One region of the Roseibium sp. QJM3NY_11 genome, then DNA from elsewhere that is predicted to be linked to it. Evidence: predicted binding sites of a transcription regulator. Region 1 holds the regulator's gene; the other holds the start of a gene.
The links. The regulator PhoB, encoded in region 1, activates phosphate uptake and scavenging genes when phosphate is short. The targets are predictions, from matches to a motif close to TGTCATNNANCTGTCAT.
Positions count from the first base shown of each region.

Region 2: a site for PhoB is predicted at 3,956-3,972, ahead of AC0VX3_RS02820 (DUF2794 domain-containing protein). Genes of this name have one in related genera too.

Region 1 is NZ_CM149660.1:4,715,686-4,723,574, forward strand. It holds gene argF (ornithine carbamoyltransferase) at 1-149, opposite strand, end outside; gene AC0VX3_RS21615 (acetylornithine transaminase) at 146-1,345, opposite strand; gene AC0VX3_RS21620 (GcrA family cell cycle regulator) at 1,781-2,311, shown strand; gene phoB (phosphate regulon transcriptional regulator PhoB) at 2,385-3,083, opposite strand; gene phoU (phosphate signaling complex protein PhoU) at 3,275-3,967, opposite strand; gene pstB (phosphate ABC transporter ATP-binding protein PstB) at 4,000-4,797, opposite strand; gene pstA (phosphate ABC transporter permease PstA) at 4,809-6,158, opposite strand; gene pstC (phosphate ABC transporter permease subunit PstC) at 6,158-7,630, opposite strand; gene AC0VX3_RS21650 (substrate-binding domain-containing protein) at 7,717-7,889, opposite strand, start outside.
Region 2 is NZ_CM149660.1:607,907-615,795, forward strand. It holds gene AC0VX3_RS02800 (TRAP transporter large permease) at 1-412, opposite strand, end outside; gene AC0VX3_RS02805 (TRAP transporter small permease subunit) at 409-915, opposite strand; gene dctP (TRAP transporter substrate-binding protein DctP) at 1,008-2,036, opposite strand; gene AC0VX3_RS02815 (aminotransferase-like domain-containing protein) at 2,171-3,571, shown strand; gene AC0VX3_RS02820 (DUF2794 domain-containing protein) at 4,031-4,420, shown strand; gene AC0VX3_RS02825 (uridine kinase family protein) at 4,430-5,083, opposite strand; gene AC0VX3_RS02830 (S8 family peptidase) at 5,192-7,228, opposite strand; gene AC0VX3_RS02835 (Bax inhibitor-1/YccA family protein) at 7,368-7,889, opposite strand, start outside.

The DNA.
Region 1 (7,889 bases):
AGCACCTTGCCGGCCAGCGGGCCTTTGCCGCGGCGCACACCATTGCGGCCGGCCTTGATCTTCTTGCCGGCCTCCAGAATGGCGCGCAGCTCATCGCCGTCGAAATCGGTCAGATCGAGAAAATTCCGATAGGATTCATTGGCGGTCATCCGGCCGCTCCTTCCACCAGGTTCGTTTCAATTGCCAGGGCGGCCACTTCAAGGCGCTCCATGGCAATCGCAATTTCGTCTTCACTCATCGTCAGCGGCGGCATGATGCGGACGACGTTTTCGCCCGCAGGAACCGTCAGCAGACCGGCATCCCGTGCAGCCGCGACAAAGTCTCCGACCGGAACGACGCATTTCAGACCGAGCATCAGGCCATTGCCGCGCACTTCGCCAAGAACAGCCGGATGACTGTCCACGAAACCGGCCAGCTTCTGCTTGAAACTGAGCCCCTTGCGCCGGACGTCCTCCAGAAAGCCGTCCGACAGAACAACGTCCAGCACCGCATTGCCGACCGCCATGGCCAGCGGATTGCCGCCGAATGTAGTGCCATGGGTTCCGGGCGCGAGCGCAGCGGCCGTTTCGGCGGTTGCCAGACAGGCGCCCATGGGAAAGCCGCCGCCGATGCCCTTGGCAATCGCCATCAGGTCCGGCTCGACACCGCTCCACTGGTGCGCGAACAACTGGCCCGTCCGTCCGACACCGGTCTGGATCTCGTCATAGATCAGCAACAGGCCGTTTTCGTCGCAGAGCTTGCGGACGGCTCGCAGGAATTCGGCGGGGATCTCGCGGATACCGCCTTCGCCCTGGATGGGCTCGATCGCGATTGCCGCCGTCTGCGGTCCGATCGCGGCCTTCAGCGCGTCGATATCGCCGACGGGCACCTGGTCGAAACCAGGCGCCTTCGGGCCGAAGCCTTCCAGGTACTTGGCCTGGCCGCCGGCAGCGATGGTCGCAATCGTCCGGCCGTGGAAGGCCCCCTCGAAGGTGACGATATGGAACCGTTCGGGCTGACCGTTGTCATAGTGATACCGGCGCGCGCATTTGATCGCGGCTTCCATGGCTTCCGCACCGGAGTTCACGAACAGCACCTTTTCGGCAAATGTCGCCTCGCACAGCCGCCGGGCCAGGCGTTCCCCTTCCGGGATCTGGTGCAGGTTGGAAACGTGCCAGAGCTTGCCGGCCTGCTCCTGCAGCGCCTTGACCAGATGTGGGTGGCTGTGTCCGAGCGCGTTCACCGCAACCCCGGAGCCGCAATCGAGGAATCGTCGGCCGTCTGCCGTCACCAGCCAGACACCTTCCCCGTGATCGAATGCCAGTTCCGATCTTGCGTAATTCCCGAACAATGCGGTCGCGGACATAACCTCGTTGAACTCCTCAAAAACGGCCGATTCTTCAGCGTCACCGTGACGCCGCAAGGCACCTGCAAACGGTGCGCCCGGCCAAAACGCAACGTGCCGCCCGATAAGGCGGCACGCAGCAGTTTTCTTATACACTGCCCCCACCATGGACTGTCAATGGAAATGCGCCGCGGCGCTCCGACAGCGCGCGAATGGCAAATTCCTCAAAATTCTCAAGTACCTCGCCATAATTGGGGAAAAGTCGGTTCATCCCCAACTGGATTTGGGTGAACGGTTGCCTGACAAATTAACGTTATTGTAACCTCTGGGACATCACACACGAGATCTCGTGCGGCAAATCATCAAGAGGCACTAGATATGCCATCCTTAGGCGCGACTACGTGCGCTTAACACGAGGTTAATGGCTGCAGGGCAGCCCAAGAAAAGGGTGCGGCAATGAGTTGGACAAACGACCGGGTTGAGCTTCTCAAGAAGCTTTGGAGCGACGGATTGAGCGCGAGCCAGATCGCAGGCGAGCTGGGTGGTGTCACGCGCAACGCCGTCATCGGCAAGGTGCACCGTCTGGGCCTGTCCGGCCGGGCCAAATCAACCTCTTCCAGCGCGAAGCCGCGGCGGGCCCGTCCCGCTTCGACCGGTGCCGCAACGCCGAAGAGACCCGCCCAGCAACCGCAATCCATCGGCGCGACGGCGCTGAAAGCAGATTTTGCTCCGGCCCCGGCCATCGTACCCAAGCCGGCCGTTGAGCCGATTGCGGATCTTGTGCCGATCTCGCAGCGGGCAAGTATTCTGACGCTTACGGAGCGGACCTGCAAATGGCCGATCGGCGATCCGGCGACCGATGATTTCTATTTCTGCGGCCGCCAGTCCGACCCCAGCGTTCCCTATTGCACCCATCACTGCAAGATCGCCTACCAGCCCATGGCCGACCGCCGCCGCGATCGCAAGGTTGTCGCCCAGGCGGGCTGACCGCAGACATCGCGTTCCCATACAGCAAAAACCCGCCGACATGGCGGGTTTTTTCGTATCAGGCTGCCGCGTTTCAGGCGGAGACGGTGAACTGATCGTTGAAGGCATAGCCCGCACCCCGGACGGTCCGGATCGGGTCCTTGGCCTTGCCCTTGTTGAGAGCCTTGCGCAAACGGCCGACATGCACATCGACCGTGCGTTCGTCGACGTAGACGTCATGACCCCAGACACCGTCCAGCAACTGCTCGCGGGAGAACACCCGGCCCGGAGACGTCATCAGGAATTCCAGCAGCCGGAATTCTGTCGGACCCAGGTGGATTTCCTTGGCATTGCGACGCACACGGTGGGTTTCCCGGTCCAGCTCGATGTCTCCGGACCGCAGCATGGTGGAGACCACTTCCGGACTGGCCCGGCGCAGGATCGCCCGCACGCGCGCCATCAATTCCGGTACGGAGAACGGCTTGACGACATAATCGTCGGCGCCGGTGGACAAGCCCCGAATTCGCTCCGCTTCTTCACCCCGCGCCGTGAGCATGATCACGGGCAGCCGCTCCGTGTCCTCGCGTGCGCGCAGCCTGCGGCACAGCTCGATGCCTGACAACCCCGGCAGCATCCAGTCGAGCAGAAGAAGGTCGGGCTGGCTTTCCCGAAGCCGGATTTCGGCCTCGTCACCCCGGACACACGCTTCGACAGCGTAGCCCTCTGCTTCCAGATTGTATCTTAGTAGAAGGCTGAGGGGTTCTTCGTCTTCAACGATGAGCACCTTCGGCATACATCTCGCTCCAATTTCGGCAACCGGCGCAACAGGTCCCTGACCTGGCGCCGGCCGGTTCTTTTTCCGTGATCAATCTCGACGGAACCTTACGTATCGTGCTTGCGTCTGACCGGGCACGAAATGCTTTGCGACTTGTGACCCGGTCAACATTCGGGTGTCCGTTCGCTTCCGATTGAACCTTTGGTGACCTAGGCGCCGGTTTCGTCGACTTTCGCACGGTCTTCCGGCAAACGGTCGCCTGTGACCATGTAATAGACGTTCTCGGCAATGTTGGTCGCATGATCGCCGATCCGCTCGATGTTCTTTGCGCAGAACAGCAGATGGACGCATTGGGTGATCACCCGCGGATCTTCCATCATGTAGGTCAGCAGCTCGCGGAACAAAGACGTATAGATGGCGTCGATTTCCGCGTCGGCTTCCTGTACGCGGCGGGCTTCCTCCGCGTCCTTGCGCGCATAGGCATCCAGCACCCGCTTGAGCTGCGCGAGGGCAAGCTCCGTCATGTGCTCGACACCGATCGCAAGCTTCTTGGACTGCAGGTCGCTGTCGATCGCGATGGCCCGTTTGGCGACGTTCTTCGCCAGATCACCGACACGCTCCAGATCGTTGGAGATGCGGGTTGCCGCGGTGATCTCGCGAAGGTCCTGGCCCATCGGTTGACGGCGCGCGATCAACTCGATCAGCTTGCTTTCGACTTCCTGCTGAAGACGGTCCAGACGGGCGTCCTTGTCGATCGTCGACCTCGCCAGCTCCAAATCCTGGGAAACCAGTGCGGAAATGGCGTCGGCAAACGCCTTTTCGGCCAGTCCACCCATTTCGGCGACCTTGCCGGCCATGGCCGTCAGTTCTTCATCATAAGCCGAGACTGTATGTTCAGCCATTCTGTAGTCCCCTTGAGATTTACGGAAATCGCCTAGCCGAAGCGGCCAGTGATGTAGTCCTGTGTACGTTTGTCTTTCGGATTGGTGAAGATGTCTTCTGTCAGACCTTCCTCAACCAGCACGCCGAGGTGGAAGAATGCGGTACGCTGAGACACGCGGGCGGCCTGCTGCATGGAGTGCGTCACGATCACGATCGTGAAGTTCTCGCGCAGTTCGTCGATCAGTTCTTCCACCTTGGCCGTGGCGATCGGATCAAGCGCCGAACACGGCTCATCCATCAGGATCACTTCCGGGCTGACGGCGATCGCACGGGCAATGCACAGACGCTGCTGCTGACCACCGGACATGCCGGTGCCCGGCTCGTCCAGGCGGTTCTTCACTTCTTCCCAAAGACCGGCTTTCTGAAGGCTGGAGGAAACGATTTCGTCCAGATCGGTCTTGTTCTTTGCAAGTCCGTGAATGCGCGGACCATAGGCTACATTGTCGTAGATCGACTTCGGAAACGGGTTCGGCTTCTGGAACACCATGCCGACCTTGGCGCGCAGCTGCACCGGGTCCACCTTCGGATCGTAGATATCCTCGCCGTCGATCTTGATCGACCCTTCCACCCGGCAGATGTCGATCGTGTCGTTCATACGGTTGATGGTCCGCAGGAACGTCGACTTGCCACACCCGGACGGACCGATGAAGGCGGTGACCGAACGTGGTTGAATTTCAATGTCCACGTCCTTGATGGCGTGTGTGTCGCCATAATAGACTTGCACTTTTTTTGCGGAAATCTTGCTGTCGATCATGTTTTTCGCCTGTTCAATATTCGGCATCTCGTTCATCGGATCATCCCTTACCAGCGGCGCTCGAACCGGCGGCGCAGGATGACCGCGAGAACGTTCATGGTGAGGAGGAACACCAGAAGCACGATGATTCCACCCCAGGCTTTTTCGTAAAATGCATAGTCGGCGCGCGCGGCCCATGTGTAGATCTGCGCCGGCATTGCCGAGTTCGGATCGGTGAAGCCTGCCACGATACCTTCAGGGTATCCGCGTGCCACGAAGCCGACCATGCCGATCAGCAGCAGCGGTGCCGTTTCACCGAGTGCCTGCGCCAGACCGATGATGGTGCCGGTCAGGATGCCGGGCATGGCCAGAGGCAGGACATGATGAAAGATGGCCTGCATCTTGGACGCCCCAACCCCGAGCGCGGCGTCCCGAATGCTCGGCGGCACCGCTTTCAGCGAAGCCCGGGTCGAGATGATGATCGTCGGCAGGGTCATCAGCGTCAGCACCAGCCCGCCCACAAGCGGTGCGGACTGCGGCAGGTGCATGAACTGGATGAAAACCGCCAGACCCAGAATACCGAACACGATCGAGGGGACGGCCGCCAGGTTGGAAATGTTCACTTCGATCATGTCCGTGAACCTGTTCTGCGGCGCGAATTCCTCCAGGTAGATGGACGCGGCCACACCGATCGGCAGGGACAGGAACAGGACCACCAGCATCATGAAGAACGAGCCGACAACGGACGCGCCGATGCCGGCGCCGCCCGGATTGTCCACGCCCGAATCCGCACCGGTGATGAAGTTCCAGTTGAAGACGTTGGTGATGACACCCGCCTCAACCAGATTGTCGACAAGATCCAGATCGCTCGCCTGCAGGAACCGGCTGTCGGTCATGTTCTCGCGTGTCACGCGGCCGTTGATGTAACCGTCGACCCTGGACGAGGCTGCAAGTTCAAATGCCACCGGCGCGCCCAGCTTGTCCGGGTTGGCCTGGAAGTATCCGCGAATGGTTCCGCCCGGCTTGCCGACGATCCGCTCGATGGCGGCCGCGTCGAAGGGAACATCCACACCGCGCTCCTCGAGCTGGCCCTGCAGCGCGCCGACAAAGATCTGCTCGTAGGCCTTGGTCTTGAAGAGTTGCGACTCCGCAGCGTCGAACTGTTCCTGGGACAGGGAGAAACTGACCTTTACCACGGTCTTGGTGAAAGCCGGCAGGCCCTCGGAAATGATCGACGCCGCCAGGACGACGAGAAAGAACAGGCCGATTGCGATCGCGCCGATGCCGTAGGCCTTGAACCGGGTCTCGGACGCATTGCGCCGGCGCGTCAGATCATCAAGCGCATAGAGCGATTTCGATTTGACCGGTGCATCGGAAGACGCCCCGGACGTCAAGGGAGGAAGGTTTGTGTCGGTCATCAGTCATACTGCTCCCGGTACTTGCGCACGATGTAAAGCGCAACAATGTTGAGACCCAGGGTCACTACGAAGAGTGTCATGCCCAGGGCGAATGCGACCAGCGCAACCGGTGACGCGAAGTCGGCATCGCCTGTCAGCTGACTGACGATCTTGGCGGTCACCGTGGTCATGGCTTCGAAGGGATTGAGGCTCAGGCGCGCAGCCGCACCGGCCCCGAGCACCACGATCATGGTTTCACCGATCGCGCGGGACGCGGCCAGCAGAATGGCACCGACAATGCCGGGCAAGGCGGCGGGAAGGATGACCTTCTTGACGGTTTCGGACTTGGTGGCCCCCAATCCGTAGGAGCCGTCGCGCATGGCCTGCGGCACCGCGTTGATGATGTCGTCGGACAGGGAACTCACGAACGGGATCAGCATGACCCCCATCACCAGACCGGCCGTCATGACCGCCGTTCCCGCCTTCATGATGCCAAGACCACCGTCGCCGAAGACCGACAGCAGCATGGGACCGACAGTCAGGAGGGCGAACAGGCCGTAGACGATGGTCGGGATGCCCGCGAGTATTTCAAGCAGCGGCTTGGCAACGGCGCGCACTTTCGGGCCCGCATATTCGGACAGGTAGACCGCCGCGAACAGGCCGATCGGGACGGCCACGGCAAGCGCCACGATGGAGATGTAGAAGGTGCCCCAGAGCAGCGGCAGGATGCCCAGTTCGGATGAACCACCGCGGCCGGAGAAGCTCGGCGACCAGGTCAGGCCGAAGAAGAAGTCCATTGCCGGATACAGCCGGAAGAACTCCACCGTGTTGAAGACCAGCGACAGAACGATGCCGAGCGTCGTGAGAACGGCGATCAGGGCGGCGGAGAAGAGAGCGACCCGTATGCCCTTTTCGACGGTGTTGCGCGCCCTGAAATCCACGTTGGTCTCGCGCAGGGCCAAAAGAGCCCCGGCGATGGCAGCCAGAATGACGACGATCGACATGATCAGGTTGCCGGTCGAGACCACGACCCGGTAAGCCTGCGCGGCGCGCATCACCGGCTGGGTGATCTGGGAGGTGACGATCTGGCCGGCATCCTTGAGCCGGGCCGTGATGTCATTGAAATCGGCCCGCGCGTTGCGCGCGAAGTCCTCGGTCATCTGACCGGAGGCGACCACATTGTCCAGTCCCTGCGCAGCACGCCGGACCTCCGCCATCACGAGGCCGAGGGAGGATCCTTCGCTGATCGCCGATTGCGGGATCATGCCGGAAATTCTGCTGTCGACGTAGAACGGCTGGGCAAGCAGCCAGACAATAAGAATGAGAAATGCCGGCACGGCGGCTTTCATAGCCACGTTCGAACCGTAGTAGGAAGGCAGAGAATGCAGCAGCCGCATGTCGCCACCGGCGCTGGCCAAGGCACGCGCGCGCCCAACTACGTAGCCAACCAGCGCGATGGCGAGCACGATCACAATGAGCCAGAACAAGGACATTGGGTCCCCCGAAAGAATGAAAATGTCCGGAAATGAAAAAAGGGGCGGCGCGTGGTGCCGCCCCTCGATAACGAGCCGGGGCTCGATTACTTCATGGTTTCTTCAGCAGCGATGGCAGCCTGGGTAGCAGCCAGCTCCGGATCGGCAACGAGGCCGTACTGAGCCAGCGGGCCGCTCGGGCCGGCAATTTCGTCAGCGATGAAGAACTGAGCGTATTCCTTCAGGCCCGGGATGACGCCGATGTGTGCCTTCTTGACGT
Region 2 (7,889 bases), 1.7 Mb from region 1:
GACTGTAGTTGCGCTTGAGCATCGAGGGCAGGGCAAGCATGCCCATGGCGGCCACCGCGGCACCGACGATGCCGGTCATGGCGGCGATGATGGTGCAGATGACGATGGTGCCCACAGCCAGTCCGCCCGGCAGGCGCCGCGACCACAGTTCCATCGCCCGGTAAAGACTTTCGATGACGCCGGATCTCTGCAGGGTGCTTGCCATCATGACGTAGAGCGGGATCGCGAGCAGCGATTCCGACGTCATGGTGGAATAGAGATTGAGGATCGTCACGGTCAGGGCGGCCGGGCCCCACAGCAGCAATGTGAAGACGAGGGCCAGCGCGCCGAGCGTGAAGGCAAGCGGCACGCCCGTCAGCAGCAGGCCGATCAGGCCGGAGAACATGATGAAAAGAACGAATTCGGAGCTCATGCGTCCGCTCCGATGGTGTTTTCAGCGGGAAAAACCGTGCGAAGGATTTCCACGACGGCCTGGGCGAACAGCATCGCGAAGGCGAATGGCACAATGAACTTCAGCCACCAGATCGGAGGGTTCCAGGCGGAAAAGCTGGTTTCGCCCATGCCGTAGGCATTCATCGCCAGCGGCCAGCTGACAACGGCGAACACACCGGCGAAAACGGCGACGACAAGATAGGTGAACACGTCCGAGACAGCTTTCGCTCGTCCGTGCAATTTGTCACTGAATATGTCGACGGCCACATGGCCCTTCAGATGCAGCAGGTACGGACCAGCCAGCATGAAATGTGGACCGAAGACAAGCGTACTTGCCTCCATGGCCCAGACCGTCGGGGCATCGAAGGCGTAGCGGGCGACAACCTCGAACAGCAGCATCGGCACCACGGCGAAGATCAGCGCAGCGGCCACAAGGAACAGAACCCGGTTGAAACCGGTGACGAAGGAGCAGATCGAATTCATGACATCGTGACCGCGGAAGGCTGGGGCACACAGCTGGCGGCCGGTGCCGAAGCACCGGCCGCCAGCCGGCGGGAGGAAGATCGAACGAGATCCTAGAGCAGACCCAGAGACGTCATGAAGTCAACCTGGCTGTTGAGGACGCGGGTTGCCAAGTCGTCGTCCTTGGTCGCCTTTTTCCAGGCTTCCACGGCCTTCTGGCGATTGGCGGCCACGTCCGCCGGGTCGAGGTAGATCACTTCGACGCCCTTGTCCTGATACTTCTCAAGAACTTCGACATTCTGGACCAGGATGTGCTGGCGCAGCGCGCCGGACACTTCCCGCGCGGCAACCGCAAGGGCCGCCTTGTAGGCGTCCGGAAGCGCCGCATAGGCCGCCTGATTGGCGACATAGCTGGTCGCGGTGGTCGGCTGGTGCACGCCGGGCAGGATGATGAACTTGGCAACCTCGGCCAGACCGGCCTCGTAGTTGGCCGTCAGGTCGCCCCGGTCGGCAAAATCGATCAGGCCCTTTTCAAGCGCCGTGTAGACCTCACCGGTTGCCATTGGCGTGACGGCGACGTCCATGTCTCCCATGACGGCCGAGGCCAGTCCGACGAAACGGCCTTTCTTGCCGGCCATGTCCGCGATGGTTTCCATCCTGACCGTGGAGTGGATGGGTTCTTCGCCATAGACCGACGGCGCGATGTAGAAGAGACCGGCCTTGGCATAGGCTTCGCGGGCGAGGTCCAGTCCGCCGAGTTCATAGAACCAGGCTTCATACTGGTCGGAATCGGGGAAGCCGAAGGGGACCGTAGACGTGAAGGCGAAGGCCGGGATCTTGCCGGCTTCGTAGCCGTCGAAGGTCTTCATCATCTCGAAGGCACCGGCGCGAACGGCGTCGAAAGCCTGGTTGGCCGGGACAAGCTGTCCGGCGGAAAACAGTTTGATGTCGAATTTGCCATCCGTCAGTTCGCTGACGCGCTCGACGAATTTCTTTTCGTATTCATACGGTGTGGTGCCCGCGTCCCAAAGCGCCTGCATGCGCCATTCCACGGCATCCTGAGCCTGTGCCGCGATCGGTGCGGCCAGTGCAACCCCACCCATGACAAGACCCGCAAGGAGCCCGCGTCTGTTTACTGCCATTGTTTTTCCTCCCGTTCAGACATTTGCTTTCTTGACTAATGGCGCAAACTGTCATGAAAAGTAGTGGGACAATCAAGGGACGGTTGGGTGGAAAATTCAAGTCACTGTCCCAGTGAAAACGGGGGGACAACCCTATGAGCGACGGCAAACGGCGTCTCACGCGTGTCGACGAGATTGTGGAAAAGGTGACGCTGATGCTGGAGGCGGGCGCCTACAAGGCCTTTGAGCGGCTGCCCTCCGTTCGTCACGGCGCCCGCGCCCACGGCGTCTCGAAAAACACCATGGCGGAGGCTTACGACCGGCTGGTGGCCCGAGGCCTGCTCGAAGCGCGGCCCGGATCGGGCTATTACATCTCCCAGGTCAGGCCGGACACACCGGCTCCTTCTGCGCCTCATGTTGCCGCCGCCGTCGACGGTATTTCCCTGCTGCGTGAACAACTGGAAAAGCATTACGAGGTGCGCCCGGGGGACGGCCGCCCCCCGCCCTTCTGGATGGAAGGCTCCGAACTCAGGCGGCATTTTGCGGTCGCCAAGGTTCCCTATCCGGAAGAAATCCAGTTCGGCTACGGCAGTTTCTGGGGGTTCGGTCCGTTGCGCGACCGTCTGAGGATACAGTTGCTCGAGCGCTCGATCCCGGTGCAGCCGGACGGCCTGCTTCTGACCAACGGCGTCAACCACGGGCTGGACCTGATCATCCGTCACCTGACCGAGCCGGGGGACACGGTCTTTGTCGACGAACCGGGCTATTATCCGCTGTTTTCCAAGCTCACGTTCGCGAAGCTCAATATCGTCGGCATCCGGCGGGACAGGGATGGCCCGGACCTGGACGATCTCGCGGCGAAACTCGCGATCCATCGGCCGAAGATGTTCTTCACCCAGTCGCACGGCCACAATCCGACCGGGGGCTCGTTGTCGCCGTCACGGTCGTTCGGGCTGATGCAACTGGCCGAACGCTGGGGCATTCTGCTGGTGGAAAACGATGCCCTGTCCGACATCCTGCCGTCGACGCTGCCGCGGCTTGCCGCGCTCAACGAGTTGAGCCGGGTTCTTTATCTGGGCAGCTTCTCAAAGACGTTGTCGGCCAGCCTGAGATGCGGTTATGTGGCCGGCTCGCCGGAGATCATCCGCCGCCTGGCGGACATCAAGATGATCACGCAGGTCAATTCGTCCGAGCATGTTGAACGGTTTGTCTTCAATCTCATCCAGGCGGGTCATTACCTGCGTCACCTCAGGCGTCTCAGGGGGCGGGTCGAGGAGGCCTACAAGGCGGCTTTCGGCAGTCTGGAAGCCCTGGGGCTTTCCCTGATGGAGAGTTCCGTACCGGGATTTTATCTGTGGGCCGAATTTCCCGGCGAGATCGACGAACAGGAATTATGCGCGGAAGCCAGCCGGGCGAGCATCTTCATTTCGCCGGGCTCGGTTTTCTATCCGAACCGCAAAACCCGCCGGCGGGCGGCCATGCGGGTCAACGCGGCCTATGGCACGGACCCGAGGTTTCTCGGATTTCTCGACGATTTCCTGAAAAGGGCGAGATGACGGGGCCGGGGTGGGCGCCCTGACGGAGGCCGTCAAATGAAAAGGGCCGGCTTGTCGCCGGCCCTTCAGTTGCCCTGATGTTTGACTCAGATAAATCTGGTGGACCGGCGAAAACTCCGGGGGGCTGGGGGGCTAATGCATTCCGCAGCTTCCGCTTGTCCTACCCATCAGGGTATGATCTGAATATGGGTGGTCAAAATGGCTCGCCAAGGGCTGGAATGAGGCAAAAACAAGGAAATTTCTTCTTTCTTTCTGGGCAAAGTGCCGTTACGTCTTTTTTGTACGTTTTCCTCCGGAAATTCCCTCGTAAAATTACCGGTATTGCGGCCTGAAGAGGCCTTCGCGGCTTTGCGGACTTGCCATCCGACCCCAAGGCAACGCAAGATGACAGTCAGGTGACAGGCCGTGCCCGGCGCGATTCCCTCACCGCTGCGAAACCGCAAACGGAATGGAGGCGGAATGAGCGAAGCCGATGACAGCGCGTTCAAGCGCGGCACGGGATCCATCCCGATGCCGCAGGCCCAGCCGGCTCCCCCTTCCAAACCTGTGGTCGCCTTCGACCGGCGTGAACTCAATACGATCCTGAGGCTCTACGGCCTCATGGTGGCCGACGGCGAATGGCGCGACTATGCCATCGACCTTCTGAAGGACCGGGCGGTTTTCTCGGTGTTCCGCAGGTCCTCCGAAATGCCGCTTTACCGGATCGAGAAGGACCCGAAACTGGCCCGGCGCCAGGGGGCCTATTCGGTCGTCGCCACCGGCGGCGTGATCCTGAAGCGGGGTCACGATCTTGGCCAGGTTCTCAAGGTGCTCGAGAAAAAGAAACACCTTCGTGTCGTCACCGCCTAGGGCCGGGTTTCATGCGGTGCCGGACGGTTTGTAGACGATGTCGGCGGATGGCGAGAATTCCCGGAAGTAGGGCTCGCAATGGATCCGCTCCAGTCGGTTCATGTAGTCTCGCCGGTCCGGGTCCTGCGTGCGGCGCAGGCCGCGGGCGCGCCTGAGCGGTTCCGGGCAGTCAATGAAGATCGTTGCGTCGAACCAGCTTCTGACGGCCTCATGCAACAGGAAGATGCCGTCGCACAGAACGACGGCCGGCCGGCTGTCCCCGAGATCCAGCGTGTAACAGGCGTCGAGTTCTCCGGAATCGGGGTTCCAGGCACGGTTGAATTCCAGACGCCTTTCCCCGCGCAGCGCGCTCAGCGCTTTTTCAATCTCGTTCCAGTCGTACCAGTGCAGAGGGTTTTCCGCGGTGCCGGCCCTACCGCCGTCGCCGGTCTGCTCCGCGATGCGCCTTTCGCGGTCCTTGAAGCCGAGGCTGGAAAACCGGTCGCATTCGAAATGGCACGCCTTGCCTGCAAGTGCCTGCATCAACGACCGGCACAGGGTGGTTTTTCCTGCGCCCGCGAAGCCGCTGACGGCAACGAAGACACTGTCCCGGTGCCGGGCTCCTTCCAGGACCCGCGCCGTCAGCGTGGCAATATCCCGGACTGGTTTCTGCGTGTCGTTCATCGGCACCGGAGCGCTTTCAAATCAAGGGGCTGACAGTCTGTCGCCCCCGAAGACGTGATCGAAGCCGAGCGGGGAAATCTGTGAACCGCCAGGGGTTGCCGGCCGCGCTCAGAACTTCAACGACAGCTTGAGGTTGACCAGGTGGCTGTCGGCGTTTTCGCGAAAGGCTCCGGAATAGCCGATCGAGCTCTTCAGCCCGGACTCCTTGAAATCGAACTCCATGCCGGCCCCGACGAGGGCGATGTTCCGGCCGATCTCGGCGGTCGTGCCCGTCAGGTCAGAGCCGAGCAGCCGGACTTCACGGCTGTACTGGTCCGGACCGATGGCGCGGGCATAGGCGATGTCGAATTGGGCGTGAACCGTGGCGAAGGCGAGGTCGGCGGCACGCGGGCGCATGTTGAGCCCCGGGCCGATCGTTGTTTCGGTGAAGTTGCCGGCCGGGGCGGAGAGGTCGAACACGCCGGCACCACTCTCGTCGTAGGCGCCCATCCATTGATGCACGACGCGGCCATGCAGATAGGGCCGGAGCGCACCGGCGCGCGTGTCGAAGCTGGACCCGGCGCGCATCGCAAGCCAGCCGCCGAGGTCGGTGCTTTCACTGCTGGCGGTAAGGCCGGACCCACCGAGGACCGTGCCGCCCGTGCCTGAAATGTCCTTGCGCGTCTGATTGGTGCGGAACACGCTGAAGCCGGCGGCCGCATCCGCGAAATAACGGTCGTCGTCGTAAGTGCCGAAAACCGTCAGGTGATATCCCGTGACATCGGCGCGGTCGCTGCCCGACTTGATCCTGGAGCCGGTGAACCCGAGACCGGTCCCAAACGTCGTGGTGTCGGTTCGCAGCAGTTCCATGCTGCCGAAGACGCCTCCCGACCACGACTCGGCGTCGCTGCCGGACCCGTCTCCCGAAAGCCGGCTGGCGGCCATGATCGGCTGGATGACGATCCTCCTGCCGGACGCCTGCCCCTTGCTCCCGCCATGTGTGGAGACCATGACGCTGTTGCCGGCACCGGATCCCGCCAGATCCTGGCCGCGCCGGGTCACAGCGATGAGCTGGTTGAGAATGTCCATCCGGGCCCAGACGGCCTGGGCCGGAAAGGCGGCCGTCGTGGCCTGCTTGGTGGCGACCAGATTGCCGACATTCAAGAGGCCCCAGCCATAGACCCCGTCAATCCCGCTGGCGCCGATATCGGTTGAGGTCTGCAACACAAGTTCGGCGAGTTCGGCCGCCGAGGCGTTCGGGTACATCTCCCGGGCCAGGGCGAGGGCACCGGTGACATGGGGCGCGGCCATCGAAGTTCCGGAATACCGGACGTAGCCGCCGTCGGTGGCTGTGGAATAGATGCCGTCCTCGTCTTCGTCGTCACCGCCGCCAGGCGCGGCCATGCACCAGTTCGCGGCCACGCCGCACCAGTTCGCATAGTCGGTGATCTTGCCGTCGCGGCCGACTGCGGTCACGGCGAGCCAGCTTGACGTCAGTTCGGAGAAATAGAGCGGCAGTTGCGCTTCCAGGCCCGGATTGGTGTCCCCGTCGTTTCCCGTGGCCCAGACAAGGACCGCGCCGCGGTTGGCCGCATCCCGGAAGGCGCCCAGCTGGTTCGGCATGTTTTCGCGGATGTAGGCACGGCCCTCGGCAATGTCCTCGTCGTCTTCCGGATCGACGACGTTGCCTCCCCAGGAGTTGTTGAAGAACTCGATGCCGTTGTCGAGGCCGTAGCTGTAAACCCGAGGAACGACGACCTCCAGTTCATCGTCGTCCGCGCTGCCGTCCTCGTCGAAGATGGTGAGGGCGGTCAGCTTCGCGTCCGGAGCCACACCCATCATGCCGGTGCCGTTGGAGGCCGCACCGATAATGCCGGAGACGTGGGTGCCGTGGCCGTTCGGATCGTCGGTGACGGGATCCTGGGTGTATCCGTCCAGGGAATAACCGCTCAGGTTGGGAGACAGATCGGTATGGTCCGGCGTTATGCCGGTATCGACAATGCCGACACTTGCGTTCTTGCCGGTGTAGCCGGCCTGGAAGGCCGCCTGGGCGCCGATCAGCCCGAGGCCATACTGATTGGAAAATTCATCCGCGAGACCGGACCCGGGCAAAAGGCAGACAATTGCTGGCAGGATGGATGCCGGGCGGACCTTGGTATGGCGCATGGGGGGACCGTAAAATTGACAATTCGCGATGCTAACCGGAAATTGTGCTTTCAGTCAAAGCACCCATTTGCGGCAGGCAAAAAAAGGCCCGGCGAATGCCGGGCCTTTCCAATGTCTCGCATGGTCCGGAACTGCCGGATTACTCGCGGTTGCCGAACAGCTGCAGCAGCATCAGGAACATGTTGATGAAGTCGAGGTAGAGCCGCAGGGCGCCCATCACGGACTTCTTGGTGGCTACCTCGGCGCTGTCGCCTTCATAGTACATTTCCTTGATCTGCTGGGTGTCGTAGGCCGTCAGGCCGGCAAACACCAGAACGCCGATCACGGAGATCGCGAACTGCAGGGCGGATGATGCCATGAAGATGTTCACGATCGAGGCGAGGACGATGCCGATCAGACCCATGAACAGGAAAGAGCCCCAGCCGGACAGGTCCTTCTTGGTGGTGTAGCCGAACAGGCTCAGGGCACCGAAGGACGCCGCCGTGATAAAGAAGACGCGTGCGATCGATCCACCCGTGTAGACGAGGAAGATCGACGACAGGGAAATCCCCATGACGGCCGAATAGACCAGGAACATGATCCGGGCCGAACTTGCGCTCATGGACTGGATCCGGAAGGACAGCCACATCACCATGCCGAGCGGTGCCAGCATGACGAGCCA